DNA from 4 places in the Paraburkholderia sp. BL18I3N2 genome. Region 1 is predicted to be linked to each of the others. Evidence: predicted binding sites of a transcription regulator. Region 1 holds the regulator's gene; each other region holds the start of a gene.

Region 1 (7,338 bases):
GACGTGCAAGGGCATCGTGTCGGTCTGACCGCGAATATGGCCCGACACCACCGACACCGCGCCGAACTCGCCCATCGCCCGCGCGTTGCACAGAATCACGCCGTACAGCAGACCCCATTTGACGTTGGGCAGCGTGACGCGGCGGAAAATCTGCCAGCCCGACGCGCCCAGCACGTGCGCGGCTTCTTCTTCGTCGTTGCCTTGCGCCTGCATCAACGGAATCAGTTCACGCGCGACGAACGGGAACGTGACGAAAATCGTCGCCATCACGATGCCCGGCACCGCGAAAATGATCTGCACGTTGTGATCCTGCAGCCACGGGCCGAACCAGCCCTGCGCGCCGAACATCAATACATAGATCAAGCCGGAGATCACCGGCGACACCGAGAACGGCAGATCGATCAGCGTGGTCAGCAGCGCCTTGCCGCGGAACTCGAACTTGGCGATACACCACGAAGCCGCGAGGCCGAACACGAGGTTCAGCGGCACCGCGATCGCGGCGGTGATCACGGTGAGCTTGATCGCCGAGAGTGCGTCCGGATCGGCGAGCGATTCCAGATAGAAACCAAGCCCCTTGTTCAACGCCTGATAGAACACGGCGGCGAGCGGCACGACCAGAAACAGCGCGAGAAACAGCAGCGCGACGCCGGTCAGAATCCAGCGCACGACAGGTGGCTCGGTGACCGGATCGGGCCGGCGCGCAACGTTCAGCGGCGCGCGCGGCGCCACGGCTACTGCCGCGCCTGCATTCTTTACGGAATCGCGGCTCATTGCGCACCTCCGCCGGCACCGATCGCCGCGACACTCGCAACGGCAGGCGCCGGGCCTGCGCCGCCACGGCTCGTGCGCCGTTGCAAATACCACTGCAAGGTGTTGATGAAGAGCAGCATCAGGAACGACACCACCAGCATCACGACCGCCAGCGCCGTCGCGCCCGCATAGTCGTATTGCTCCAGCTTGGTGATGATGAGGAGCGACGTGATTTCCGACTTCATCGGCACGTTCCCGGCGATGAAAATCACCGAGCCGTACTCGCCGAGCGCGCGGGCGAAAGCCAGCGCGAAGCCCGTCAGCAGAGCCGGAAACACCGCCGGCAACACCACACGGCGAAACGTCAGCCAGCGCGAGGCGCCGAGACACGCCGCCGCTTCTTCCTGCTCGCGTTCGAACTCTTCGAGCACCGGCTGCACCGTGCGCACGACGAACGGCAAACCGATAAAGGTCAGCGCGACCAGCACGCCCGCCGGCGTAAACGCGATCTTCAGGCCGAGCGGTTCGAGGAACTGCCCGATCCAGCCGTTGCCCGCGTACACGGCCGCGAGCGAAATGCCGGCGACCGAGGTGGGCAGCGCGAACGGCAGATCGACCACGGCATCGACGATGCGCTTGAACGGAAACGTGTAGCGCACCAGCACCCACGCGACCAGAAAGCCGAACACCGCGTTGATCAGCGCGCCGCCAAGCGCGGAAAAGAATGTCAGCCGATACGACGCGAGCACGCGCGGCGAACTCACCGCGCGCACGAACTGGCTCCAGTCGAGCGTAGCGGTCTTGAGAAAGGTCGCCGCAAGCGGAATCAGCACCACGAGGCTCAGATACGCCACCGTGATGCCGAGTGTCAGGCCAAAACCGGGCAACGCGCTCGGTTTTCGGAAGGTCAACGTCGTCATGCTCGTTACTCGTTCAGGTTGATGCTCGTGTTGCCGGCCGCCGGGCCCTGGCGGCCAAAAGCGCGCCCCATGGGGCGCGCTCGGGAGTGACGCGTTGCCGCGCCGTTTTGCCTATGCCGTTGCCGATTCCGGCAGCGGGCGTGTTACTGCGGTTGATAGATCGAATCGAACACGCCGCCGTCGGCAAAGTGCGTCTTCTGCGCGTTGGTCCAGCCGCCGAACGAATCGTCCACCGTGTAGAGCTTCAGCTTCGGAAACTTGGCGGTCAGCTCGGCCGGCACCTTGTTCGAACGCGGACGGTAGAAGTTCTTCGCCGCGATCTCCTGGCCTTGCTCGCTATACAGGAAGTTCAGATACGCTTCGGCGACTTTGCGCGTGCCGTGCTTGTCGACCACCTTGTCCACCACCGCGACCGGCGGTTCAGCCAGAATGCTGACCGACGGCACCACGATCTCAAACTTCTCCGGACCAAATTCCTTCAGCGACAGGAACGCTTCGTTTTCCCACGCGATCAGCACGTCGCCGATACCGCGTTGCACGAAGCTGGTGGTCGCGCCGCGCGCGCCCGAATCCAGCACGCCGGCATTCTTGTACAGCTTGCCGACGAATTCCTTGGCCTTCTGATCATTGCCGCCCGGTTGATGCTCGGCATACGCCCACGCCGCGAGGTAATTCCAGCGCGCGCCGCCCGACGTCTTCGGATTCGGTGTCACGATCGACACGCCCGGCCTGGTCAGATCGTCCCAGTCCTTAATGTGCTTCGGGTTGCCCTTGCGCACCAGAAACACGATCGTCGACGTGTACGGCGACGCGTTGTCCGGCAAGCGCTTCTGCCAGCCCTTGTCGAGCAGCCCCTTGCCGGCCAGTGCGTCGATGTCGTAGGCGAGCGCCAGCGTCACCACGTCGGCCTGCAGGCCGTCGAGCACCGAGCGAGCCTGCGCGCCGGAGCCGCCGTGCGACTGCTTGAAGGTGATCGTCTCGCCCGTCTTCGCCTTCCACTCCTTGCCGAACGCCTGATTGACGTCCTGATACAGCTCGCGCGTCGGGTCGTAGGACACGTTCAGCAGCGTCGTGTCGGCGGCGTGCGCCTGCGCCATCACGCCGAGCGCGCCGGCCGCGCCCAATGCGAGCGCCGCGATCAGTTTCTTCGTCCTGCCTGCCAGCCCCGTACCTTGGTGATTCATGTCAACTTTCTCCGCGTTGTCCGCTGAAACAGCGTGTGGTGTCTTTTCTCGCGTCGCGGTCACGTGCACATGAGCGCCAACTGGGAGGCCAGTCTATCGAAGGGCTTTCATCATTAAAAATAATGTTTCTTCATTCTTTAATACGCAAAAGTGGTAATGACAGCTGGATAAGGCGTTGCGGCGCGAAAACGGGTGTTGGAGCATCGCTCAACGACGCTGGAACGCCACCCTTCACCCCGAACTTAAAGTAAAGCTTGAATTGCGCCGAATACTGTATAAAAATACAGGCACCTGTTCATACATACAGTGGCGCCATGACCAAACTCACCGCACGACAGCAGCAGGTTTTCGATCTGATCCGCAGGGCTATCGAACGTACCGGCTTTCCGCCCACCCGCGCGGAGATCGCCGCCGAACTGGGTTTCAGCTCGGCCAACTCGGCAGAAGAACATTTGCGCGCGCTCGCTCGCAAGGGCGTGATCGAACTCGCGGCCGGCGCATCGCGCGGCATTCGCCTGCTGGCCGGGCCGGAAGACTCGCCGCACCAGTTCACCCTGCCGCACGCCAGCATCATGCAACTGTCGCTGCCGCTGATCGGGCGCGTCGCCGCCGGCAGCCCGATCCTCGCGCAGGAACATATCTCGCAGCACTACGCTTGCGACCCGGCGCTGTTCTCGAGCAAGCCGGATTACCTGCTGAAGGTGCGCGGGCTGTCCATGCGCGACGCGGGCATCTTCGACGGCGACCTGCTCGCGGTGCAAAAGCGCAGCGAAGCGAAAGACGGCCAGATCATCATTGCCCGGCTCGGCGACGACGTTACGGTCAAGCGCCTGAAGCGCCGGCCGAACGGGCTCGAACTGATCGCCGAGAACCCCGATTACGAAAACATCTTCGTTGAAACCGGCAGTGCGGAATTCGCGCTGGAGGGCATCGCCGTGGGGCTGATTCGGCCCGGCGAGTTCTAACCCGCCTGCCCGTTCGACAGAATAAAAAGCCGCGTCAATGTCGCATTAATGTTGCATAGCGCCGCATCAACGTCGCATCGTCTGGAGAGTCTCATGGAACGTCTTGCCCGCCTGCTGCCCTTTCGCCAGTTCGGTCGTCTGCGCCATCTTCGCAAGCTGGTGCCCTGCTCGTTGATCGAGGCGGCCACGCTCAGCACGCCGTCGCTGTTCGACTCGCCCGAGGCTGCGTCGAGCTTGCCGTCATCGTTGCCGGCGTTTGCCCGCGTGTCGTTGAATTCGGGTTTGAATACGGCCGAACCGGCGCGTCGCGCACCGGTGCGGGTCTATCACGGGCCGTCGCGTCTCATCATGGTCGGCACAATGGACGCGGTTTGCCGCATGATCGACCGCTGCATCGCCGATGAAGCGAACGTGCACGGCGCGGTGTTCGAGTCTTGATGTCCAGGCGGTTCTAGAACGGGGCGGCGAGAGATTGCATTGCGTGGGATCGTTTTCGCGTGGCCGCGGTCCACGTTAGATCACACCTGATGGAGAGTCCCACTCGATGGCAGTTCCGAAACGTATCCAACGCGGCAGCAGAGGCAGCGCCACAAAGCCGCTGATCGTCACGCTAGTCGTAATCGCGGTGATCGCCGCACTGGGGTTTGCTTATGCGTCACCGTACATCGCGCTGAACAATCTCAAACGCGCGGCCGATGCGCGCGACGCGCAAACGGTCAACCAGTATGTCGACTTCCCCGCGTTGCGTGAGAGCCTGAAGGAACAGGTCGCCGGCCTGCTGACACGTCGGCTTGGCGCGCATAGTAACGGCAATCCATTGGCCGCCATTGGCGCGATGATCGGCGTCGCATTGATCGGTCCGCTCGTGGATGCGTACGCCACACCGGACGGCGTGGCGGCCTTGCTGAACGGCATGCCGCCGCGCGGCGATCCGGGTGAACGGCCGCCTGCGCCGGCAGCCGCGAACAATGCGCCGGACGCCACCGCGACTGCGGCAGCACCGGCTGCGCCGCCTGCCGGTAACGCGGCGAATGGAAATACCAACGCCACGCCCCCGCAACCGCCGCAAACCACGGCGGGCTACCGCGGCCTCAACGAGTTCGTTGTCACGTACCAACATGGCGCCGGCGACGCGCGTTACTCGGCGATCTTTCAGCGCGAGGGTGTGTTCACGTGGAAGTTCGCCGCGGTCAATCTGAACGAGTGATCGCGGCAGGTCGGCTTTGTTCGGCGCCGATCCTCTGGTCGCGCCAATTGTTCAGCGAGTCGTGCAGCGACTTCGTTATGACGTCGGGGCCACCAGGTAGGTGAGGCCGGAGTACCCGGCCGCCAGTCGACCACCCGCCCTCAGTGACCGACATGCACCTCACGCCGCCGCTTGCTGCTGCTCCTGCGCCGAAGAGCACGCAACCAGAATGCTGCACGAGACACGGTCGAGCAGCGGCGTATTGCCCGCGCCCATCCACCATCGTGACAAACCCGTGCGGCAGCGGTGGCCGACCACCACCAGGTCGACATGCAGTTCATTGGCGAGGTTGGCGATCTCATCGATCGGATGGCCGAATGCGAAATGCCCTTGTGCGGTCACGCCTCGCTCGGTGAGCCAGTCCACGCCTTCCTGCAGAATATCGCGGGCCGTCTTTTCGAAACTGCCGCAGGCCACATCGGTCAGCAGGCCCGCGCTTTGCGCAATGCTCGAACGCATGTCGACCACCGACAGCAAATGCGTTTCCGCTTTCAGATCCAATGCCAGGTCGGCGCCGCAACGTAATGCTTTGCGGCCTTCGCGCGAGCCGTCGTAGCACAGCAGGATTTTCTGGTAGCTCGCCATGATTTTTTCTCCCTTCGCGCGGGACGCGCGATTCTCAATTAATCATGGTGCGCCGCAATTCAGGTTGCAAGGGATGGAAAACGCTAACTGTGCGCTGAGCGCCCCTAACTACGCCCTAAACAGGTGCGCGAGCCGCCGGGAGGGTCTCCGCGCGCCGATGCCGCAGTGCAAGAAACCAGCTTCGGATTGTCGGGGCAAACCAACAGCGTCCCGCCGATGCCCTAGAATAGGCCGCCTCCCCCGGCCACTCACGTCATTCACGTCTTTCCCCGGAGACTCGTTCGATCCATGCCCGAAGCCGCCATCGAATTTCATCAGGTTAAAAAAAGCTACGGCGAGAAAACGGTCGTCGATGGACTGTCGTTTCATGTCAACGCCGGCGAATGCTTCGGCCTGCTCGGCCCGAACGGCGCGGGCAAGACCACCACGCTGCGCATGCTGCTCGGCATTGCAGCGCCCGATGCGGGCACGATCCGTCTGTGCGGCGAGCCGATCCCAGGCCGCGCGCGCGTGGCGCGGGCGCGCGTCGGCGTGGTGCCGCAGTTCGACAATCTCGATCCCGACTTCACGGTGCGTGAGAACCTGCTGGTGTTCGGCCGCTACTTTGGTTTGAGCGCCGCGCAATGCCGTGCCATGGTGCCGTCGCTGCTCGAATTCGCGCGTCTGGAGAGCAAGGCGGACGCGCGCGTGAGCGAGTTGTCCGGCGGCATGAAACGGCGCCTCACGCTGGCGCGTGCGCTCGTCAACGATCCCGATGTGCTGATCATGGACGAACCGACCACCGGCCTCGACCCGCAGGCGCGCCATCTGATCTGGGAGCGGCTGCGCTCGCTGCTCGCGCGCGGCAAGACCATTTTGCTGACCACCCACTTCATGGAAGAAGCCGAACGCCTCTGCCACCGGCTGTGCGTGATCGAAGAAGGACGCAAGATCGCCGAAGGCGCGCCGAGCGCGTTGATCGCGTCCGAGATCGGTTGCGATGTGATCGAGATTTTCGGACCCGACCCGGTGGCGTTGCGCGATGAACTGGCGCCGCTCGTCGAGCGCACCGAGATCAGCGGCGAGACGCTGTTCTGCTACGTCAACGACGCGCAGCCGGTGCATGCGCGGCTCAAGCAGCGCGCGGATCTGCGCTATCTGCATCGACCGGCGAATCTGGAGGATGTGTTCCTGCGGCTCACGGGCCGCGAGATGCAGGATTAAAGCGCATCGTGCGATACCGGCATCGCACGCAACGCGCTGCAACTACAACGACGCCCTGACGGAAACCATGCAGGGACAGGTACGAGACACGCACGAGACACGCAATGGACGCACGCACTTACGATACCCCGGGCGACACGCCATCGAAACAGGAAGCCTTCGGCGCCTTTCCCGCGAACGCGACGAACTGGATCGCCGTGTGGCGCCGCAACTATCTGGTGTGGAAGAAACTCGCGATCGCCTCGATGTTCGGCAACCTGGCCGATCCGATGATCTACCTGTTCGGCCTCGGCTTCGGGCTGGGGCTGATGGTCGGTCATGTCGACGGCGTGTCGTATATCGCGTTTCTCGCGGCAGGCACGGTGGCTTCGAGCGTGATGATGTCGGCGAGTTTCGAGTCGATGTATTCGGGCTTCTCGCGCATGCACGTGCAACGCACCTGGGAAGCGATCATGCATACGCCGCTCACGCTCGGCGACATCGTG
Region 2 (7,338 bases), on a different contig from region 1:
TGATCGCGCTGCTGGTGTGGGAAGGCGTCAATGTCTCCGTCGAACAGCGGCTGGACCGCTGGACCGCCAGCGGCGACCTCGTGCGCGCCGCGCGCTTGCGCACCCTGTTGCCGATGCTGCGCAGCGCGCTCTTCTGCGCGATCGCGCTGGTGGTGGTGCTGACTGGTTTGAGCGAACTCGGCGTGAACATCGGGCCGCTGCTCGCGGGCGCGAGTATCTTCGGCGTGGCGCTCGGTTTCGGCTCGCAAAAACTGGTGCAGGATTTCATCACCGGCATTTTCCTGTTGATGGAAAACGCAATGCAGGTCGGCGACTGGGTCACGCTCGCGGGCGTGTCCGGCACCGTCGAATATCTGTCGATCCGCACCGTGCGGCTGCGCGGCGGCGACGGCTCGCTCTACACCGTGCCGTTCAGTTCGGTGTCGACGGTGAACAACACGAATCGCGGCATCGGCAATGCGGCGGTGAAGGTCAACATCGTGTTCGGCCAGGATGTCGATCTCGCCATCGACACCTTGAAGGAAATCGGCGCCGCCTTGCGCGAGGACGACAAGTTCAAGGACGGCATTCTGTCGGACTTCAGTTTCTGGGGTGTCGATGCGCTCGACGGCTCCGCCATCACGCTGGCCGGGCAGATTCAGTGCCGCGACAGCGCGCGCTGGGGCGTGCAGCGCGAATTCAACCGCCGCATCCTGTTCCAGTTCCAGGAGCGCGGCATCGAGATCGCGAACCCGCAGCGCAATCTGTTGACGTGGGATCCGGAAAGCGCGCCGGCCAGGATCGAAGCGGATGACGCGCACAAAGACGCACCCGGCTCACGTGACGCAGCGCGGGACGATCGGCCCGCCGCCGCGCCGTCCGCCGATGGCGCCGGTGCTCCCGCCCAGGCCGACGCGCCGGTGGAAGACCAGTTGCCCGTCGATCCTAAGCCGGCTGGCGGCCCAGGAACGCCAGCAAATCCTGGTTCAACCTCTCCGCATGAGTGAAGTAAAAGCCGTGACCGGCGCCTTCGTAGACATGCAGTGACGCGCCGGGTATCAGCGCGGCGGTGGGCCGCCCGGTCAGTTCGAGCGGCGCCGACGCATCGCGGTCGCCATGCAGGACCAGCGACGGCACCTCGATCCGCGCCAGTTCCGCGCGAAAATCGGTGATGGTCTGCACGCGGGCCAGTTCGAGCATCGCCTGATGCGAGGTTTGCAGCATCATGCGGATCGTCCAGTCCATCGGCGCGCGCGACACGCCGGGCCCGAAATACGGCGCCGCGTTCGCTTCGATCCAGTCGGGAAACGAGCGGCTCAGCGCGAGGCGGCCTTGCTCGAACAAGGCGGCGTCGATGCCGTTCGGGTTGTCCTCCGTCTTCAGCAGATACGGTGTGGCGGCGGGCGCGACGAACGCGACCCGGGCGACGCGCGCCGAACCGTAACGCGTCAGGTAACGCACCGCTTCACCGCTCGCAATCGAATGCGCGACCAGCGTGACGCCGCTCAGATCGAGCGCGCTCAACACGCTTTCCAGATCGTCGGCCAGCGTGTCGAAGTCGTAGCCGCGGCCCGGGTCGCTCGAACGGCCATGCCCGCGCCGGTCGTACGCGATGCAGCGGCAGTCGAGGCGCGACAGCGGTTCCATCTGGTAGGCCCACATGTCGGAATTGAGCGTCCAGCCTGAGAGGAACACGAGCGGCGTGCCCTGCCCCCAGTCGCGGTAGAAAAGGCGCGTGTTGTCGGCGGTGCGGATGGTGTTCGGTTCGTCGGCGAGATAGGGGGCGGTTGCGTTCATGGAAGTCTCCTTTGTCGGCCAGAGTCGGCGCTTTAGCGCTGACTCTGGTCCCATGCAACATCGTTGCGGCCTCAAGTGGGAATCGTGATGCCGTGCCACCACTGTGCCGGGCGGCAGTAGGCACGTCGATTACCCGGGAGGTAAAGAGGCGCACTGACGAAGCCCCGTGCTCCCCCGCTATTGCACGTCCCACCAGCGCGGCAGCAAGCGCCGCACTTCCGGCCGCCGATAACGGTCGTCGATCAGATGCACCACGCCCTGGTCCTGCTCCGTGCGAATCACGCGCCCGGCCGCCTGCACCACCTTCTGCAAGCCTGGGTACAGATACATGTAGTCGTAGCCGTTGCCGAACCTCGTCTCCATCGTGCGACGCATCTGTTCGTTGATCTCGTTCATCTGCGGCAAACCGAGCGTGGCGATAAACGCGCCGATCAATTGCTGGCCGACCAGATCGACGCCTTCCGAAAACGCGCCGCCGAGCACCGCGAAGCCCACGCCCTGGTCCATGGTGCGAAAGCGCGCGAGAAAAGCGTCGCGCGCCGTTTCGTCCATGCCGGGTTCCTGCGCCCAGACCGGCAACTCCGGATGCCGCTCGCGCATCAGCGCGACCACGCGCTGCAGATACTCGAAGCTGCTCAGAAAGCCCAGATAGTTGCCCGGCTGCGCCGCGTATTGCTTCGCGATCAGATCGACGATCGGCATGAGGGAACGCTCGCGGTCGCGCCAACGCGTCGATACGTTGCCGGCCACGCGCACCTGCAACTGCTCGGCGCGAAAGGGCCCTTCCACGTCGAGCCATTGGGTCTTTTCGGGCAGGCCCAGCGTGTCGCGATAGAAATGATGCGGGTTGAGCGTGCCGGAGAACATCACCGTGGTGCGCGCGGCCGCGTAGCGAGGCGCGAGAAACGGCGCGGGAATCACGTTGCGAACGCACAGCGTGGCATTCGTTTTGTCGCGCGGCGCGTAACGGTCTGTGGCGAGCGTGATATCGAAGATCGAATGCTCGCCGAACTGCTCGGCCAGCGCGACGAAATGCATCGCGTCGAAGAAAAAACGCAGCGACGCTTCGTCGATGGTCAGCGGTGCTTCCGCCAGTTGATCGGTGACGGCGCCGATCAGATTCTGCGCGGCCGAGAGCAGTTTACGGGGGACCTCGGCATAAACCTGATAGGTCGCGGTCTGCGCGCGCTTGACGGCGCTCCACTCGCGTTGCAGCCGCTCGAGCGGCTTGCGCAAGGTGGCCGGCGCCGTCTTGCGCGCGAGCCGGAACGCGGCCTGATCGAGCGACGCGCTGTACATGCGCCGCGCGCGGTCGAGCAGATTGTGCGCCTCGTCCACCAGCACGCCGACGCGCCACTGGTTGATCTGCGTAAGCGCGTACAGCATCGCGCTGCTGTCGTAGTAGTAGTTGTAATCGCCGACCACCACGTCGGCCCAACGCGCCAGTTCCTGTGCGAGATAGTATGGACAGACCTCGTTGGCGAGCGCCGCTTCGCGCACCGCCGCGCGGTCGAGGCGCGGACCGGCCAGCGCCGCGCTGCGGGCCGCGTCGAGCCGGTCGTAGAAGCCGCGCGCAAGCGGACAGGATTCGCCGTTGCAGGCTTTGTCGGGATGCTCGCAGGCTTTGTCGCGCGCGACCAGTTCGAGGGTTCTTAACGGCAGACGCGTGGCGCCTTGATGGAGTGTTTCGATCGCGTCCAATGCCAGCGCGCGGCCCGGCGTCTTGGCGGTCAGAAAGAATATCCGCTCGATCTGGTCCGCAGCGCACGCCTTGAGCAAGGGGAAAATCGTCGCGAGCGTTTTGCCGATGCCGGTCGGCGCCTGCGCCATCAAAGGCTTGCCGTCGCGCGCCGCGCGATACACCGACACCGCCAGCTCGCGCTGCCCACTGCGAAACTGCCCGTGCGGAAACTGCAGCGCGCCGAGCGCCGCGTTGCGCTCGGCCCGATGCGCTTCTTCCTGCACCGCCCAATCGAGAAAGCATTCGCATTGCTCGACGAAGAAAATTTCCAGGTCGCGCGCGGTGTGCGTTTGCGTCAGCAGTACCTCTTTCTGCGTGCCGATATCGAAGTACACCAGCGCTACGGTCAGCTCCGTTAGCTCCCGCGTCCGGCACAGCAGATGACCGTAGACGAGCGCCTGCGCCCAGTGCAGCGTGCGATGATTGGCCGGCATGCGTTCGAGATCGCCGCGATGCGTCTTGACCTCTTTCACGCGGTTCGCGACGGGATCGTAGCCGTCGGCGCGCCCGCGCACGGTCAGATTGCGGTGCGTGCCGGTCAGCGTGATCTCGGTTTCATAGCCGCTCGCGCGCCGGCCGGCGACGGTCACGTGGCCCGCCATGCCTTCGAGCGAGGTCGGTGCAGGCGTGAAGCGCAGATCCAGATCGCCACGCCTCGCGGTGAACTCGCACATCGCTCGCACAGCGACCACGTAGGTCATGCGCGGGCCTCGGTGGTTGGGGTGATGGTGTTTGTGGCGGGCTTGGTGGCGACCTCGATAGTGGCGTTGGTGGAGGCCTCGGCAGCGACCTCGACAGTAAAGTTGACGGCGGCCTCAGGGACGGCCTCGGTGGCGGCCTGGGCGGCAGCTTCCGCCGCGCCACCTTCCGCGACTACCGCTTCATCGGCCCAGCGCACATCGAGCACGCGCACCGGCATGCCGTGCTGCGCGCAATACGCGAGCCAGCGAATCTGGTTGTCCTGCAAGCGGTCGCCCGGGCCCTTCACTTCGATCAACTCATAGCGGCGTTCGGCCGGCCAGAAGCGGATCAGGTCCGGCAAACCGGAGCGATTGCCGCGGACGTCACGCAGCAAGCGTTCGAACCACAGCTTCAGATGCGCGGCCGGCAGACAGTCGAGCGCCAACGCAACCAGCTCCGGCGTGAGCAGCCCCCAGAACACGAACGGCGATTGCAGCCCTGCCTTGCCATGCAGATGCCGCACGATCGTCTCGCGATAGACACCGCTATCGAGTTGTTCGAGACACGCGGCGAACTGCTCAGCGCGGCGCGCATGAAAGTCCGGCGCGTGCAGATCGGCGGGACCGCGCTGGAACGGATGAAAAAACGCGCCGGGCAACGCCGCGAAAACCGGCTCCCAACACAATAGCCCGAACAACGAGTTGATCAGCGCGTTCTCGACGTAGTGCACCGGCGCGCTCTCGCATGTCAAATGATCGCGGGCCACGTATTCGACCGGCGTCGGCGTTTCGGGTCGCGGCAACACGAGCGTGCTGCGCTCGACCGGGCGAGCGGCAGGCACGCGCGCGACCGGTTCGCCGCGCTTGCGCTGCAAACGCGGCAGCATACGCGCGACGCGTTGCGCCTCTTCTTCGCTCTCCGGTGCGGCGGCGGCTTGCGAGGCCAGCGCGAAAGCATCGCCGAAACGCTCGCTGCGTTCCAGCACCCGCATGCGCCGATGACGCGCGCCGGGCCACGCGCAACGCTCATAAACGGCGAGCGCGGCCACCCAGTTCTGCCGACGCTCGCACAGGTAGCCGATGCGGAACAACAGTTTCGCGCGCCGCGTTTCGAGCCAGGGGTTGGCAGTTTCAATGGCGACGACAGTGGCGACGATCTCTTCGACCGCGACGGCTTCCGTCTCGTCACCGGGCAAGCATTCGAGCGCTTCACGGCATGCGTGCAGCGCGAGATAGACGTCGACGTCCGCGCGCTGCTGAAACGCGCGCGACGAAGGCGCGAACGCCACGTTCTCGTACTGGAATACACCGAGATCGGCGAGCACGAACTCCGACCATTCCTGCTGCAAGTTGCCGAAGAACATCAACCGCAAGCGTTCGCAAAGCGGCGCGATCGCCACGTGAAAAACGCGGTCCTCCGTTCGGCTATGCCATGCCGAAAGCGGACGCGCCGTGGCGTCTTGCTCGTCGATTTCGCTTGCATAAAACGGGCGCAATGTTTCCAGCAGATCCGGCTTGCGCAGGTTCCGCGCGCCCGGAATCATCGCGATGGCATCCGCGAATATCTCCATCAACCCGGGACGCGTGGTAACCGCGAACAGTTCGTCGAGCGTGAGCCTCGGTTCGGTGTCGACCCAGCCGAGGGCCGCGATCGGCGCGGCCGCCTGTAACGGGCAGCCGATCTCGTGGTAAGACAGGCGGCTTGCGCGGAACAGCGTGCCTTTGCGCATCAGCATGCGAACCAGCAGCGCACGCGATGACTGAGGCAACGCGGCGAACTCGCGCAGAAACGCTTGCTCGCGTGCGTCGAACAGATCGTCGTAACGCTGCGCGAGCCACGCGAGGGCGCACTCGAAGTTCAGCAGATAGTAGAGAGCGTAGGGAGAAGCAGTTGTTGCCACGGCACTTTCATGAAACCTGTATGTTTATACAGTGATGATAGCAAAATCCGTGGCGAGCCCGACCACCGCGTTTTCGACGAACCCCATGCGCACGTGACCCAAGACGCCCGCCGCGATCGGCAGAGTGGCAGGCTTATCGGACGGAATGCCGCAGTGTGCGATTCGATCATGCCGCCGCTACCGCATTTTCATTGCGCCGCCAGCCACACCACCGTCAACGAACGCACGCCTTGCGCGCCGCGAATCAGCACGCCCTCGATATCCGCCGTCGCCGACGGTCCGGTGACGAGCGCCGCGTAACGCGCATCGCGGAAATCGTCACGCCGGTACACGTCCTGCAAACCGTCGATCAATTGCGCCGGATCGAGCAGCACGACCAGATGCTGCACGATGTAGCCCAGCGCGTTAACCACGTACTCCCGTTCGCTGAACCACACCGAGCCGGTTTCGGCGACGCCGAAGCGCGCCCGCACCACGCCGACGTCGATATCCTGCAACGAAGCGGGTTCCGTATCGGCGGTGAGCGCGCGCGTGCCCGGCACCTCAGTGGCCGCCGAGGCCACTGAGGCCTCAGCGCCGAAGCGTTCGCGAATTAGCCCGCTCACGTCGGTCGCGGACGTGGCTTCGACGCAGGTGCCGCCCATCGCCTGCAAGGCCGCCGTGAAGCGCGCGCGCAGATCGCCGCCCGCCGCGTCGAAAAGTGGCACCTCGGGCCGTGGCCGCGACGGCGGCTGTGCTTGGCGAACCCTGTCCAGAAAAGCCTCACGCGTTGCCATTGCCGTCTCCACGATTCTTTTTGTACCAGGCGTGGAAGGTCAGCTTCGGCGCCTCCGGCAACTCGCGTTGCTTGCCCCAGATATTGAGCGGGTTATACAGCACGAAATTCGGCAGCCGCCGCAGCGCGCTGCCCATCGACGACACCGTCGCGCGATACAACGTCGGGCTCGCCAGCAAACGCCCCGCCATCTTCAGCACTTCCTGCTTCACGAACGGCACTTCATGGCGCTCGGCGATCACCGTGCGCCACTTGTAGATCTGCTCGTGAATATTGATTTTCACCGGACACACGTTGGTGCAACTGCCATTGAGCGTCGACGCGAACGGCAGCGCGCTATAGCGCTTCAGATCGAAAGTCGGATTGATGATCGCGCCAATCGGTCCCGAGTATGTGCCGCCGTACGACAGCCCGCCGCTGCGCCGGTACACGGGACACGTATTCATGCACGCGCCGCAGCGAATG
Region 3 (7,338 bases), on a different contig from region 1:
AAGCGCTGCAACGCGCGATGCAGCACCTCGGGGTCATGCGGATACCCGGACGGCGCGATCAGTTGGATGGTGCGATGGACGGTCATTGGCAAGACCTGGTTGGACGTTGTTGTTTTAGAGCGACTCAGCCGGGCCCGGTTCGATGCTGCCCGGTGCGCTGGCTGCGGCGGCACGTGCCGCCGCGCGTGCTTCGCGGCTCGCGCGCCGTCGCTCGGCAAAGAACGATTTGAGCGCGGCGCCACATTCGTTTTCGAGCACGCCGCCGATCACCGTGGTGTGATGATTCAACTGCGGATTCGCGAAGGCGTCGACCACGCTTCCGCACGCGCCGGTTTTCGGATCGCGCGCCCCGAACACGACTCGCGCGATGCGCGCATGCATGATCGCACCGGCGCACATCAGGCACGGCTCGAGCGTCACATAAAGTTCGCAGCCCGGCAAACGGTAGTTCTCGACGGCTTGCGCCGCGGCGCGCAACGCGGCCATTTCCGCATGCGCCGACGGGTCGTGGCCGCCGATCGGATGATTGAAACCGGTCGCAATGACTTCTTCACCGCGCACGAGGACCGCGCCAACGGGCACTTCGCCGGCGGCGCGCGCTTCTTCGGCGGCGGCTTGCGCGAGCGCCATGAAGCGGCGATCGCGCTCCGAGACTTCGGGGACGGTGGAAGATGCGGGCGGTTCGCCAGGAGTGGGATCCGAACCCGCCGAGGCGTCGGCAGCGCCCGAATCGGTCGCTCCCAATTCAGCGACGCCGCTCACTGAGCGTTGGGAACCCAGCACATTCAGTCCGGCGTGAGACTCGACGGAATCTGAATCCGGTACGGCGGAATGGGTAAGCGGTTCGCTCACTGCGAACCCGCGTCTGCCGTATCAAGGCTGCCCGCGCGCTCGGATAGCCGCTCGGCAATGCGCCGGCAGTATTCGCGCGGCAGAACCAGCGGACCGCCACGCAACGATTCAAGTGCCATATCGAGCGCCAGCATGCGCGCCTGGAGACGGCAACGGGTAGCACGGTCGCTCACGGCATTCAACTCCGCCTGCAGGTCACGCAACGCGCGCAACTGCTCGACAGCGGGCGGCACGAAGCCCGCATTCTTCAAAATCCGGTTGGCGACGCGTACTTCCTGGGGGACCAGAGCATCGTCTTCCAGGGACAGCGGCGCGCCCGCGCCCGGTAACTCGTCGAATTCGCCTCGCGCGGCGGCGGCGGCAATACGCTGTTCGACTAACGCATCAAGCAATCTCATCTGCAATCCACTACGTTGCGGCCCAAGCATTCTATCAGGGCGCGCACGATCGTTCCGCTTCTCGAACCGACGAAACCTCCTACGTTTTCAGTTTCTGCGCATTCGAGGGCATAGGGTTGTGCGCTAGCCTCAGCGATTCCGCGGCCGCGCCTTTGCCGCTCTGCTTGCCGTCCCATTTCCTGCGACAAAACCTGACAAAACACTTTCACCGAACGACGCTTATGCGTCTTCGCTCGCCGCTCCCCAGAGCCACCAACGTTATGCAATTCCGAATGATCACTTCACGCCGCAACCACGCCGTCATCACTTTCGACGCCCGCGTCAATCCGCATCTCGCCGCAGACTTTAAGCATGCCGGCAAACGCATTCCAAAAACGTGGCTACGCGCGACGCTGGCCTCCGTCACTATCGCGCTCGCGCTATCCGGTTGTGGCGTGTTCTGCGGTGGCGCGGGCGGAAGCGGTGGCGGCTTCGCCGGCGGTTGCGCGACCGGCATGCGGTTCTAGCTCGGCGCCCTTCGACAGGCCGCCCTCACCCAGACAACGCGCGCTATGATTCGGCGCCAGCCAAAGTCCAGCGAGCCAACGCGACATGCCGCGTACGCCCGAGCAAACTGTGCATCAACGCAAACTCACGCACGTTCCAGCAGACCGGCTCAACGGGACGTGCCGCGACCCACGGCATCCCGTACGCTAGCGTGACATGCGGCGTGAAGTGCGCCGCGGATGAAACCGCGCGGTCCTCAAAACCGGCGTTCTGCAGCGCACGGCCCAGGGCGTCGTGCAGTACGTGCAGGCCAGCGACACCCTCGCCTCCGCCCAGCACCAGCGGTCCCGGTCGCGGTTTCGACGCAAAGCTGACCGCCGTGTCGAATTCGACGCTAAACGGCTCCATTCTGATCAACGCGGCTGCCTGTCTCGCCGCATCGACCCGCTCTTGCGGCAAACCACCCGCAAAATTTCCCAGGTGATGCAAGGTGACATGTAGACGGCCCGCAGCAAGCGGCTTGCTTCGCGCGCGCGTCTCGCCGCAAAGCTTTTGCGCGAGCTTCGAGATACTGGCCGCTGTGGTCGCATCGGGAAAGACGGCGAAGAACAGGCCATCTGTCGGCGTTGGTGGCGCCTCGAGCCCAGACAGCCAGAGTTGTTCAGGCATGGCATTCCTGACCGGATAAAGCCGGCATGTCGATGAATCTCCATTCGTTGTGCGAGCGCACCCGCGTACCTGATCTATGCCGACCGCCCGATTGTGCGAGGCTCCACAATCGCCTTTTATCAAACCGATCGTTACTCTTGAGATAACGCCGCGTTGCAGGCAAAAAACGCGGCGCAATCCCGCACACGCGCATTTACGTTGTAGCGCTTGCGCCCCGCTCGTTCGCCGGACACGCCCCGAGCCAACGCTCGTTTTCCCATTAAAAAAACCACTTGCAGTCAAGTCTCTCCACGTACGATACTGTACATTCATACAGTATCGGTGGCAACGTGGAACTGCTCAAAAAGCTGGAAGTATTGGCCGACGCCGCGAAGTACGACGCGTCATGCGCAAGCAGCGGCGCGCCCAAGCGCGGCTCGCGCGGCATTGCCGGTCTGGGCGCCAGCACCGGCGCGGGCATTTGCCACAGTTTCACGCCTGACGGGCGCTGCGTCTCGCTGCTGAAAATCCTGCTCACCAATTTCTGTTTGTATGACTGCCAGTACTGCGTCAACCGGCGCTCGAGCAACGTGCCGCGTGCGCGCTTCACGCCCGAGGAAGTCGTCGAGCTGACGCTGGATTTCTACCGGCGTAATTACATCGACGGGCTGTTTCTGAGTTCCGGAATCATTCGGTCGTCGAACTACACGATGGAACAGCTCGTGCGCGTCGCGCAGTCGCTGCGCGAGGATCATCAGTTTCGCGGCTATCTTCATCTGAAGACGATCCCCGATGCCGATCCGCAGTTAATTGCGCAAGCCGGGCGTTATGCCGACCGTTTGAGCGTGAACATCGAACTGCCTACGGACAGCAGCCTCGCGCGGCTCGCGCCGGAAAAGAACGTCCGCACTATCAAGCTCGCCATGGGCTCGATCCGCCTTGCGCAGGAAGAAGCCCATAGCGACGCCAAGGCCCCGAAGTTCACGCCCGCGGGCCAGAGCACGCAGATGATCGTCGGCGCGGATCAGACGAACGACAGCACGATCTTGCAGACCGCCGCGACGCTTTACGGAGCGTACAGGCTCAAGCGCGTCTACTATTCCGCCTTCAGCCCGATCCCCGACAGCCCTTCCGCATTGCCGGCTCAGGCGCCGCCGTTATTACGCGAACACCGGCTGTATCAGGCCGATTTCCTGATGCGCGGCTACGGCTTCAGCGCGGACGAACTGTTCGAACAACCCGGCAACCTGTCGCTCGACATCGATCCGAAGCTCGCGTGGGCGTTGGCGCATCGCGACCAGTTTCCGGTCGACCTGAACCGCGCGCCGCTGCGTATGATCGCGCGCGTGCCGGGCATCGGCATGCGCAACGCGAAACGCCTGGTCGAGTTACGGCGTTCGCGTCGTGTGCGTTACGAGGATCTCGTGCGACTGCGTTGTCCGCTGGAAAAGATCAAGCCGTTCGTCGTGACGCAAGACTATCGCGCAGCGCTGCATGACACGTCGTCGGCCCGCTTGCGCCGGGTGTTGGCGCCCCCGGTGCAACTGGCGTTGTTGTGAAACGTCGCGATGCGTTCCATTGTTATCGAAGACCATTTCCTCGCTTGGCGCGCCGCATCGCTCGGCGCTTTAGCCGAAGGCCTGGCACCGGAGGTGATCGAATGGCGCGTCAAGCAGGAACCTGAGTCGCCGCAAGAGCAGGCGCTGTTCGACTATGGCGCGACGTCCGAGGATGCAGAGCCTCGCTCCACCGCCGTGCGTGTTTCGAAGGAACTTGTGGCCCTATTGCAAGACGCCGCGCTGTTCCGCGAGTCACAGCGCTGGGCGTTTTTGTATAGGGTCTTATGGCGCTGGCACCATGGCGACCACGCGGTCGCCTCGCCGGCGGACGAAGATGGCGCACGCCTCCACCGCATGGCCAAAAGCGTGCGGCGCGCCAAGCACGACATGATCGCTTACGTGCGGTTTCGCAAGCAGGCGCCGGCGTCAGCATCGACGGTGAAGACACCCGAATACATCGCCTGGTACGAGCCCGAGCACGATGTGCTGGCGTGGGCCGCGGAACACTTTTCGCAACGCATGGGACGCGCGAGCTGGATGATCACCACGCCGCGCGGCGCGGCCTTCTGGGACGGTGAGCAACTGCATCTGGAGCAGCGCCACGCGCTGCCCGGCGACCATCGTTGCGATACCGCGGACGAAGCCGAGGCGCTATGGCTCGCCTACTACCGCAGCACGTTCAATCCGGCGCGGCTGAACGAAGCGGCGCTCGAACAGCACATGCCGGTACGCTTCTGGAAAGGCTTGCCGGAGGGTCATCTGATCCCCGCCATGATCAGTGAAGCGAAGAGCGGGGCGCGCCGTGTGGCGCAGGCGAGCGGCGTCGGCGCGCTGGGCGGCAAAACCATTCCGGTCGAAGCGGACATGGCGCAACCGGCCCGCGACCAACCCTCGTCGCTCGATACCTGCCGGCGTTGCGCCCTGTGGCGCAATGCGACGCAAGCGGTCGGGAGTTCGGGGCCGAGCGACGCGCGCATCATGCTGATCGGCGAGCAGCCGGGCGATCAGGAGGATCTGAGTGGTCAGCCGTTCGTCGGGCCGGCGGGGCAATTGCTGGAGACCGCGATCACGCGCGCCGGCCTGTCGCGCGAGCAGGTTTATCTGACCAACGCGGTGAAGCATTTCAAATGGGAACCGCGCGGCAAACGCCGGCTGCACAAGACGCCGGGACAGCGTGAGATCGAAGCGTGTTCTTACTGGCTCGAGCGGGAGTTGCACACAGTGCGCCCGGCGGTGATTGTCACGCTTGGCGCGACGGCGCTGACCGCCTTGCTGCGCGAGAAGGTCAGCCTGAGAGACCATCTCGAAGCGCCGTTCAGAGTGGAAGGCGGCTGGGGCATCGCCACCTATCATCCGTCGTTCGCGATACGGCAGCAGACCGACGCGGACCGCGACAAATTATTGGCCGAGATCAGCAACGCGCTTGTCCGGGCGCGCGAGCTGGCCGAATGCGCCACGCCGACCACCATGAAACAGCAGAAGTAACAACCAATGACGCCGCAACGCCCTCTTCCGCGCTGTCAGACCGCTGAATCCATTCCTGCTAAAACGTTGCCGGGTAAAGCAGCGTTGTATCTGAAAACTATTGCGGATGGCTACTTCAGGTCATTCGATCTATGGAACCGTCAGAGTCAATAAATCGACAAATCCTTGTCAAACAAAATTGGCTTACAACGAAAACTCACGCGACGCTACGACTCCCCAGCGTCGTCCTGCAGCACCAGCGCAACGACATTCGCGATTCCCTGCCGCGCCATCTTCGTGTAAGGGCAAAACCGTTCGGTGTTGCGGACCAGTTCCTCGGCGACGACCCGCTCGACACCGGGCAAGCGGATACGGGTCTGCGCGGTCAGGATGAACAGACCGTCCACCGGGTCGCGGCCAAAATCGACGGTGACTTGCACCGAGGCGCCAGGAATTGGAATGCTCGCTCGTGCCGCAAGCAGACTCAGCGCGCCATGAAAGCAGGCCGCGTAACCGGCCGCGAACAACTGCTCAGGATTGGTGCCGTCGCCGGGACCATCCAGCGCCTCCGGCAATCGCAAGTGGACGACGAGATTGCCGTCGTCGGAACGGGCGATGCCCGACGCGCGCCCGTGACCCGCGTCGCCGCCTGTCACGGTGACGGTGGTCGAATACAGCGTTAGGGGGTCTCGCCCGTGATACTTGTCGAGCAGCGTCAGCGGCGGTGGACGCAATGGGGTCATGGCGCGTCTCAGCGGCTCGTGGCTTATTTCGCGGCCTGCGTCTGGGCGAACCACGCCTCGAAGCTCATCGCGCCCAGACGCGGATTTGCCCCCGGAACGAGCGTGTCGTCCTGCAACTTTGCGCCGAAGTAGCGGGCTTGCGGGTCTTCGATCACCTTGCGCGAATCGTGAGTGGCGAGGAGGAAACGCTGCACCATATCGGCGAGCCGAACGCGTTCCGGGCCTGCGATCTCAGCGATGCCGTTGCGCGGTTCGCCGGCGGCAAAGTCCGCGACGGCCGCCGCCACATCGTCCGACGCGATCGGCTGGAAGAATGCCGGAGACAGCCGTATGGTCTGGCCGTCGCTACCCGATTGCGCAATGCCGCCAAGAAACTCGAAGAACTGGGTCGAATGGACGATCGTGTACGGCACGCCCGATTCGCGGATCAGTTTTTCCTGCGCGATCTTGCCACGAAAATAGCCGCTTTCCGCGAGCCGCTCGGTGCCGACGACGGAGAGCGCGACGTGATGCTGAACGCCAGCGGCAATCTCCGCCGCAAACAGATTGCGTCCGGCTGTTTCGAAGAATTCCAGCACGGCGGCATCTTCGAACGACGGCGAATTGGCCAGATCGACCACGACATTGGCGCCCGTCAACGCCTCGTTCAGACCTTCGCCAGTGATTGTGTTCACGCCAGAAGCGGGCGACGCGGCAACGACCGCATGACCGCGCGCGCGAAGATTCTTGACGACCTTACTGCCGATGAGTCCCGTGCCACCGATCACGACGATCTTCACGATGTTTCTCCATGAGGCGACGTGCGGCTCTCGCGCCGCCACCAATTGTTCGACTCCGGCTTTGCATCGCGTCGCGAATGGTACGAACGGTACAGACGGTACAAACGGTGCGGATGAATTTGCCGGTGCTTTGCCGGACCTGCCGCGATTCACGTGCCGTCCGAACAGAAAACATGGTAAGTACGCACCGCGTCATGCGGTAGAGCCGCAGCGGCACGCATCGTGTTGCATGAAGAGCATCAATCAACGGAACGGCCATTCACATGCCGTCACTCGACCGTCGCTAACGGCGATCGCGTTGTCATCGTCGTCAGACACTGCAGGTCGAGCGCGCGCGTGTGCTCGGTCATATAGTCGACGAACACGCGGACCCGTGCGGGAAGCTGCTTGCGGCTGAGATAGCAGAGGT
Region 4 (7,338 bases), on a different contig from region 1:
ACCGAACTCGTCTGGGACGTCAACTTCGACAGTCATACCAACGTGGTCGAGACCGCGATCAAACGATTGCGCGCCAAGCTCGACGGCCCGTTCCCCTCGAAACTGCTGCATACCGTGCGCGGCATGGGATACGTGCTCGAAGTGCGCGAAGAGGCGGAGCAGTCATGAATCGCTCGATTGCCCGGCGCCTCGCATTGATGTTCGCGTTCGTCGCGCTGTTCGTGTTCACGCTGGTCGGCACGGGGCTTTTTCTGGTGCTGCGCACGCAGCTCGAACATCATCTGCGCGAGTCGCTCGACGACCGCACGCAAATCGCGCGCATCATCGTGTATCACGCCGTGACGCCGGAGAAGTGGCGCATGGCGCGGGAAAAACTCACCGACATGACACCGCACGACGGCAGCACGGTGTATGCGGTGTCGAGCACCGATCCGTATTTCCATTACGGCACACCGGTCGACGGCACGGTGGTCACGAACTGGGCGGACGGTTATTCGCGCGTGACGCCGGCTGGCGGCGGCCAGGACATGCTGACCTCCACGGCGACGCTCCCGGCTTACGGCGCGCGTCCGGCGGTGCAATTGCAAGTGGCCGTGAGCTATTCGCCCAATGTGCGCACCATGCGCGTGTTCGCCCTGGCGCTTGCCGCGTTGTCGGCGCTCGGCAGTCTCGCCGTGCTGTTGCTCAGCTATTCGGTCACGCGGCTCGGCCTCGCGCCGCTCACGCGCCTCACGCGCGACGCTTCCGCTGTGAGTCCAGATAACCGCTCGCAGCGTCTGAATACGGCCTCGCTGCCGCTCGAACTGAACGACCTGGCCAACTCCTTCAATGGCGCGCTGGAGCGCCTCGACGGCGCGTATGGCCGCCTCGAATCGTTCAATGCGGACGTGGCCCACGAACTGCGTACGCCGGTGACGATTCTGATCGGCCAGACAGAAGTGGCGTTGACACGCAATCGCTCGGTCGACGATCTGCGCCATACGTTGCAATCGAATCTCGAAGAGTATGAGCGCATGCGGGCGATCATCAACGACATGCTGTTCCTCGCTCGCGCCGATCAGGGCGAACGTGCGACGGGCCTCGTCGACGTGTCGCTGGCCGCGGAAGTCGCGCATACGCTGGAGTTTCTGGAGATACCGCTCGAAGAAGCGCGGGTGCGTGCTCAATTGCGCGGCGACGCCATGGCGCGCGTGAATCGCTCGCTGTTTGGCCGCGCCTGCACGAATCTGTTGATGAACGCTATCCAGCATTGCGAGCCGGGTGCAGAGATCAGCGTGACGATCGTGAGTGAGGAAGACCAGGTGCGCGTCGCGGTGGCCAATCCCGGTGAGCCGATCTCGCCAGATGTGCTTCAACATCTGTTCGACCGGTTCTATCGCGCGGAAGTCTCGCGCACGAATAGCCGCGAAAACCACGGCTTGGGTCTTGCGATCGTGAAGGCGATCGCGGAGATGCATCGCGGCAGCGTGTCGGCGCAAAGCGCGCACGGCATCAACACCTTTGTGTTTTCGGTCGCGGCGGTTTCGCCAATGGAAGCCGGCGTGCCGGCAGCGCGCTCGAACCCGAGTGCGGCTGCTGACGGAAGCGGTTATTCGTCGCTGGCGAAGAGCAAGTCGGCCTGAACCGGCAGACGCCGCAGCGGCGTTCGAAGGTCGTCTCGAGGCTCATCGAGACACATTTGCACGGCTGCCGGCACGTGCACTAAAAATCCAGCGTGAACTGAGCCGGCGCGTCGCTCTCCGTCGCTCCCGCACGCTGGAGGCCGCCCGCCTTGACGCCCAGCAGCCTGATGGATTTAACAAGGTCGACCCGTTTCAGACACTGGGTGGCCGCGTGACGCAGTGCCTTAGCGTCCGCGACGGGTTCCGGGAGCGTCACGTCACGCGTTACCGTCTGAAAGTCGTTGAAGCGAAGCTTGATCCCGATCCTGCGCGCGAGATAGCCTTTACGCTGCAAATCCAGCGCCACCTGTTCGCATAAACGGGTAAAGGCGGCACCGAGTTCCTGCCTGTGTCGTACGGCGTGCAGGTCTTGCTCGAAGGTGGTCTCCCGGCTCATGGAGACAGGCTCGCTATGAGTCACCACGGGCCTGTCATCGAGCCCATGGGAAACTCTGCGAAGCCATGACCCATAGCTGCGTCCGAACTGTTCGATCAGCCATTGCTCGCTGCATGCGGCAATTTCGCCGATGGTCGTTATTCCTAGAGACGTCAGCCTGGCGTTGGCCTTGGGCCCAATGCCGTTGATTTTTCTGGCAGCCATGGGCCAGATCCTGGCTTGCAAATCTTCAAGCCGCAAGATCGTGATTCCGTCTGGCTTTTGCATGTCCGAACAGAGTTTTGCCAGGAGCTTATTGGGCGCAATGCCAACCGAACAGGTGAGATTGGTTGCCTCGAAGACGGCGGATTTCAGGTTGCGTGCAATTTGCTCCGATTCGTCATTCAGGAGCGATACGTCGGCGTAGACCTCGTCGATTCCCACGTCCTCGATTGTCGGACTTACGGACCGAATTGCGTCCTTGAACAGGCGTGAGTACGTTCGATAGAGATCAAAGTTCACCGGAAGGAGAATGGCATCCGGCGCTAGCCGGGCCGCCTGCATCGTGGGCATGCCGGAATGAACTCCAAGCGCCCGTGCTTCGTAGGTTGCGGTCGTCAGGACGCCTCTGCCCGCATAGTCGCGTAACCGCGCGAATTCACGCGTGCCGTCCGCGTTGGTTCGGGGCGCGTCCGAACGACGGCCGGCAACCACCATGGCTTGGCCTCGCAGTTCCGGATACTGCGAAAGTTCACAGGACGCAAAGAACGCGTCCATGTCAATGTGGGCTATGCGCCTATCATCTGGCATGCCTTGATACTCAAAAATAGCGTTCACTGTCTAGTCTTGGCCACACGGCGCTTATCGGAGCCCGTAGTGATGAACGTCGATATCGCGAGAAATCGCGTTCTGCGGCGCAAATACCCAGACTGTACATTCATACAGTGTTTTTGTCAGGTCGTGGACCCCGGGAAACTGGGTTCCGCTGCGATCCCGAATGCAAAATGCTTTTTACCTCGGCCACAGGTAGCTTTCGTTAGAATCTGTTTTGATCCTTATATCGTCTAAAACCGGAGACAAAACGTGCCAGGCTTACTTCCCGATGTCGACCCCGAGGGACTCCTCGAATATTCAGTCGTTTACACCGACCGATCCATCAATCACATGTCGCAGCTCTTTCAAGGAGTCATGCGTGATATTTCCGATTCTCTGAAGAAGGTCTACAACGCGAAGTCGGCTGTAGTCGTCCCGGGCAGCGGCACTTTCGGCATGGAAGCGGTTGCCCGGCAGTTCGCGACGAACAGGAAGTGTCTCGTCATCCGCAATGGCTGGTTCAGTTTTCGCTGGTCGCAGATTTTCGACATGGGCGGCATTCCCTCTGAAGCGATCGTGCTGAAGGCGCGCCCGGTCGAACAGGGGAGACAGGCCGCGTATGCGCCGCCGCCGATCGAAGAGGTGGTCGCTGCGATCAGGGAAAACAAGCCGGATCTGGTGTTTGCGCCGCATGTCGAAACCGCATCGGGGATCATGCTGCCGGACGCTTATATACGCGCGGTGGCCGACGCGGTGCATGCGGTCGGCGGCATGTTCGTACTGGATTGCATTGCCTCCGGCACGGTCTGGGTCGACATGCAGGCGAGCGGCGTCGACGTCCTGATCAGCGCGCCGCAAAAGGGATGGAGCGCGTCACCGTGCTGCGGGCTGGTCATGCTTAGCCCGCTTGCCCGCGAAAGAATCGATGCAACGACGAGCACCAGCTTCGCTTGCGATCTTCGCAAATGGCTGCAGATCATGGAAGCGTATGAGAACGGCGGGTTCGCGTACCACGCAACGATGCCCACGGACGGTCTCGCTACATTGCGTGACGTCATGAAGGAGACCGAGGCATACGGCTTCGATAAAGTGAGAACGGAGCAGCTTGAACTCGGCAAGCGCGTTCGCTCACTCCTTGCGGACAAGGGTTTCAGAAGCGTGGCGGCCCAAGGTTTCGAGGCTCCGGGCGTTGTTGTCAGCTACACGGACGATGATGGGATTCGATCCGGCAAGAAGTTCGCTGATGCAGGGTTGCAGGTCGCGGCTGGCGTTCCGCTTCAATGCGACGAGCCTGAGGATTTCAAGACCTTCCGTATTGGGTTATTTGGCCTGGACAAACTGCATGATGTGGAAGGTGCGGTGCAGAGGCTCGCGAAGGCGGTGGGCAGTATTGTTTAGTCCATCCAGATGGTTCAGGGATTGGGGTTCGCGTCCCTCCCGGAGGCCCGCGCCAGTGCTTGCGTGTCGATATATTCGCGGATATTCGTCAGTTTGCCGTTTCGAACGGTAATGGCGAATACCCAGTCGTCCTTGAACGTCCTGTTCGTGGTTTTGATTTTCCCGATAGCGACGCCGACGACCAGAACCCGGTCTCCCTGCGCCACGAATTCGGGGGGCTCTGGGTATGTCGTTTCCACCTCGTCGGAAGCCTTCTGAAGCACTTTCGCCAATCCCGCGTGCCCGCGGTGCGTGCCGGCCAGCGGCCAGTCTTCGCCCGGAATGATCCACTCAATATCTTCGGCAACCAGCGCCAGCACGCCTTGCTTGTCGCCGCTACCTATCGCTGCAAAGAAATCCTTTACGATCTGAATATTCTCTTCGGCGCTCATTGAATCTCTCCATTTCCTTTTATCGGATCGTGTCCGATCTAGTCGGCTACCTTGTGGATTTGCCGGCGAGGGCATCGCGCCAGATGAGCGGAGCGCGGCTTACCGCCGGCGCCGCGCTCGCTTCAATCAAACTGTGGCTGGCTCTTTGTCCACGAAGCAGGATCGCATCGAAACTTGCGACCACGACTCATCAGTCGAACTTGACCAGGTCCTTAAAGATCAGTTGACCCCAGCTATTTCCCCGCGCCTGCACAAGCAGTCCACCTTCCGAAAGGCCGCCGAGTTTGATCGGCGCGAAACCGAGATTTTCCGCAAGCGCACCAATCTCTTCTGCGGCGCCATCATCATCACTCGCCAGGAACACGACTCTCCTGCCACCATGTACGGCCGGATCCTGTCCAAGCACGGCAGCGCCCAAATGATTGAAGCCCTTGACCAGCCTGCCACCAGTGAACGTCTGCGCGACGACCCTGGAAGAAGGTTGTCCCCCCAGTTCCTCAGGGGACACGCCGTAGGCATTGGTCACATCGACGATAGTCTTCCCCTGCCAGGTGGACAGCGCCTTCGCGACATCCTGGTGCGACTTGAAACCGACAGCCAAAAAGACGATGTCCGCCTTGACCGCTTCCGCCAGTTTTTTGGGAATGATCTCGGGTCCGATCGCGGCCGCGGCGGATGCAAAGCTTTCCGGGTCGCGAGTGGTTGCAACGGACACTTCGATGCCTCTTCGGGCAAACGCCTTGGCAAGCGCCTGGCCGATCTTGCCGAAGCCAATAATTGCGTAGCTCATATATCTTCCCTTGGTGTGCGACGCCCTACGGGCTCCGAATATCGAATGGAGTGACCGGCGGGCGTAGCGTGTCAGAGTTGCGCCAGGCCGCCGTCAACGGCAACCTCGCTAGCAGTCATGAAGCTGCTGTCCGGCGACGCGAGAAAGGCGGCGGCCGCTGCGATCTCTGCCGGATCGGCCATGCGCTGGAGCGGAGTCATCGAGGCGAAGACCTTTTGGCCTTCCTCGCCTAGCGCTTCCTTCGCGAGTTCGGTCGCCGTCGCCCCGGGTGACAGCACGTTGACCCGGATGCCGGTGCCCTTCAACTCCTCCGCCCAGGTCCGTGCGAGGTTGCGCACTGCCGCCTTGCTCGCGCTGTAGGCGCTCATTGCCGGGGCGCCCGTGGTACCGGCGCTCGATCCGGTCAGGATTATCGAACCACCGTTGCCCATCAGCGGCAGCGCCTGCTGTACCGTGAAGATCGTACCCTTCACGTTGGTGTCGAAAGTTTCGTCGATGTGCACGGCGGTGATCTTGCCTAGCGCAAGCAGGCCTCCCGTCCCGGCATTGGCGAAAACGACGTCGAGGGTTCCGCGCTCGGCCTTCACCGCCGCGTAGAGTCGGTCGAGGTCGGCCAGATCGGAGACCGAGCCCTTCACCGCGCGGGCATTGGGCCCGAGCTCGGCAACAGCGGCGTCGAGTGCTTCCTGCCGCCGGCCGAAGATGAAGACAAACGCGCCTTCCTCGATGAAACGCTTTGCTGCGGCCCGGCCGATGCCGGTAGCGCCACCGGTGATGACGGCGGTCTTTCCATTCAGTCTGTTCATGTCATGCGTCCTTCGAAACAAAAGCGAGAGATACGATTCTGGACCTCTTGATCCATGAAGCCAATTGACTGAATATCTATAGCTGCCATCTACTTTTTAGATACGTATGCTTGATAACGTCACCATCAATCAACTTCGGGCCTTCGTTGCCGTGTGTGATCAGGGAAGCTTTTCCGGGGCTGCACGGGAGCTAAGGCGTGCACAGTCAGCGATCAGTCACGCGATCAACGCGCTCGAGAGTGCCTTCGATGTGTTGCTGTTCGAACGCAACGCCCGCAAAGCCACGCTTACAGCAGCGGGCCGTAGCCTCCTGCCTGATGCTCGTGCGGTGATCTCACGCACCGAGGAAATGAAGATGCGCGCGGTTGCGATTGCTGAAGCCGGGGTGCCGCAGGTCTCGATTGCAGTGGATACCTATTTTCCGCGCGCGCACCTGATTGAATGCCTGCGCAGGCTGCAGTCGGACTTTCCAACCGTTGCAATCAATCTGCGCATGACGACCATGCAAGGCGGCGAGCGCCTGGTTCTCGAAGGAACGTGCGCATTGGCGGTGACGATCACCGACGTGCCGGAGCTGAGCCCGGGTACCATAGAAAGGCAGTATTTATGTGAAGCGCAAATGGTGACTGTCTGTGCGCCGTCGCATCCGCTGGCCGCAATCGCGAGGCCGATCGCGCGGGAAGAATTTGGCCGGCACATCCAGCTCGTCGTAACCGACAATCAGCCCGATGCGGAAAAGACCCAACTGGGGGTCGCCGGTGAACGCCAGTGGCTGGTGAATGACCTCGGCGCGAAGCACGATTTGCTCAGGGGCGGCTTATGCTGGGGGCACATGCCGCATCATCTGGTCGCGCAAGACCTCGCGAACGGAACACTTGTCGAACTCCAACGGCGCGCATGGCACATGCGCGCCCTCACGTTCATGATCTCGCAGCGGCGCGGGTACGCATTTTCCGAATGCGAGACGCGGCTGGTTGCGCTTCTTGGCAATCGTCAACGCTTTTCGAAGGGGGCCAGCAAGCGCTCCGTCTCACGGGCAGGCAAAAAGAAATTGTGAAGGACG

The links. The regulator LexA, encoded in region 1, represses DNA repair genes until DNA is damaged. The targets are predictions, from matches to a motif close to ACTGTATNNNNATACAGT.
Region 2: a site for LexA is predicted at 6,114-6,131, ahead of B0G75_RS18530 (VRR-NUC domain-containing protein). Genes of this name have one in related genera too.
Region 3: a site for LexA is predicted at 2,705-2,722, ahead of B0G75_RS30140 (putative DNA modification/repair radical SAM protein). Genes of this name have one in related genera too.
Region 4: a site for LexA is predicted at 2,966-2,983, ahead of dinB (DNA polymerase IV). Genes of this name have one in related genera too.

What each region holds. Positions count from the first base shown of each region.
Region 1 is NZ_PVNC01000005.1:410,927-418,264, forward strand. It holds gene cysW (sulfate ABC transporter permease subunit CysW) at 1-771, opposite strand, end outside; gene cysT (sulfate ABC transporter permease subunit CysT) at 768-1,670, opposite strand; gene B0G75_RS17340 (sulfate ABC transporter substrate-binding protein) at 1,814-2,854, opposite strand; gene lexA (transcriptional repressor LexA) at 3,169-3,819, shown strand; gene B0G75_RS17350 (hypothetical protein) at 3,913-4,257, shown strand; gene B0G75_RS17355 (DUF2939 domain-containing protein) at 4,364-5,026, shown strand; gene B0G75_RS17360 (universal stress protein) at 5,186-5,650, opposite strand; gene nodI (nodulation factor ABC transporter ATP-binding protein NodI) at 5,939-6,853, shown strand; gene B0G75_RS17370 (ABC transporter permease) at 6,958-7,338, shown strand, end outside.
Region 2 is NZ_PVNC01000006.1:162,526-169,863, reverse strand. It holds gene B0G75_RS18545 (mechanosensitive ion channel family protein) at 1-986, shown strand, start outside; gene B0G75_RS18540 (alpha/beta fold hydrolase) at 925-1,776, opposite strand; gene B0G75_RS18535 (ATP-dependent DNA helicase) at 1,954-4,218, opposite strand; gene B0G75_RS18530 (VRR-NUC domain-containing protein) at 4,215-6,098, opposite strand; gene B0G75_RS18525 (LUD domain-containing protein) at 6,287-6,874, opposite strand; gene B0G75_RS18520 (lactate utilization protein B) at 6,861-7,338, opposite strand, start outside.
Region 3 is NZ_PVNC01000016.1:49,169-56,506, reverse strand. It holds gene ldcA (muramoyltetrapeptide carboxypeptidase) at 1-86, opposite strand, end outside; gene tadA (tRNA adenosine(34) deaminase TadA) at 115-852, opposite strand; gene B0G75_RS30155 (DnaJ family domain-containing protein) at 849-1,250, opposite strand; gene B0G75_RS30150 (hypothetical protein) at 1,523-1,756, shown strand; gene B0G75_RS30145 (2'-5' RNA ligase family protein) at 1,800-2,405, opposite strand; gene B0G75_RS30140 (putative DNA modification/repair radical SAM protein) at 2,735-3,943, shown strand; gene B0G75_RS30135 (UdgX family uracil-DNA binding protein) at 3,953-5,428, shown strand; gene B0G75_RS30130 (Ohr family peroxiredoxin) at 5,635-6,150, opposite strand; gene B0G75_RS30125 (SDR family oxidoreductase) at 6,174-6,929, opposite strand; gene B0G75_RS30120 (LysR family transcriptional regulator) at 7,199-7,338, opposite strand, start outside.
Region 4 is NZ_PVNC01000003.1:382,398-389,735, reverse strand. It holds gene B0G75_RS11455 (heavy metal response regulator transcription factor) at 1-168, shown strand, start outside; gene B0G75_RS11450 (heavy metal sensor histidine kinase) at 165-1,622, shown strand; gene dinB (DNA polymerase IV) at 1,702-2,847, opposite strand; gene B0G75_RS11440 (aminotransferase class V-fold PLP-dependent enzyme) at 3,121-4,248, shown strand; gene B0G75_RS11435 (nuclear transport factor 2 family protein) at 4,263-4,679, opposite strand; gene B0G75_RS11430 (NADPH-dependent F420 reductase) at 4,870-5,511, opposite strand; gene B0G75_RS11425 (SDR family NAD(P)-dependent oxidoreductase) at 5,541-6,275, opposite strand; gene B0G75_RS11420 (LysR family transcriptional regulator) at 6,382-7,332, shown strand.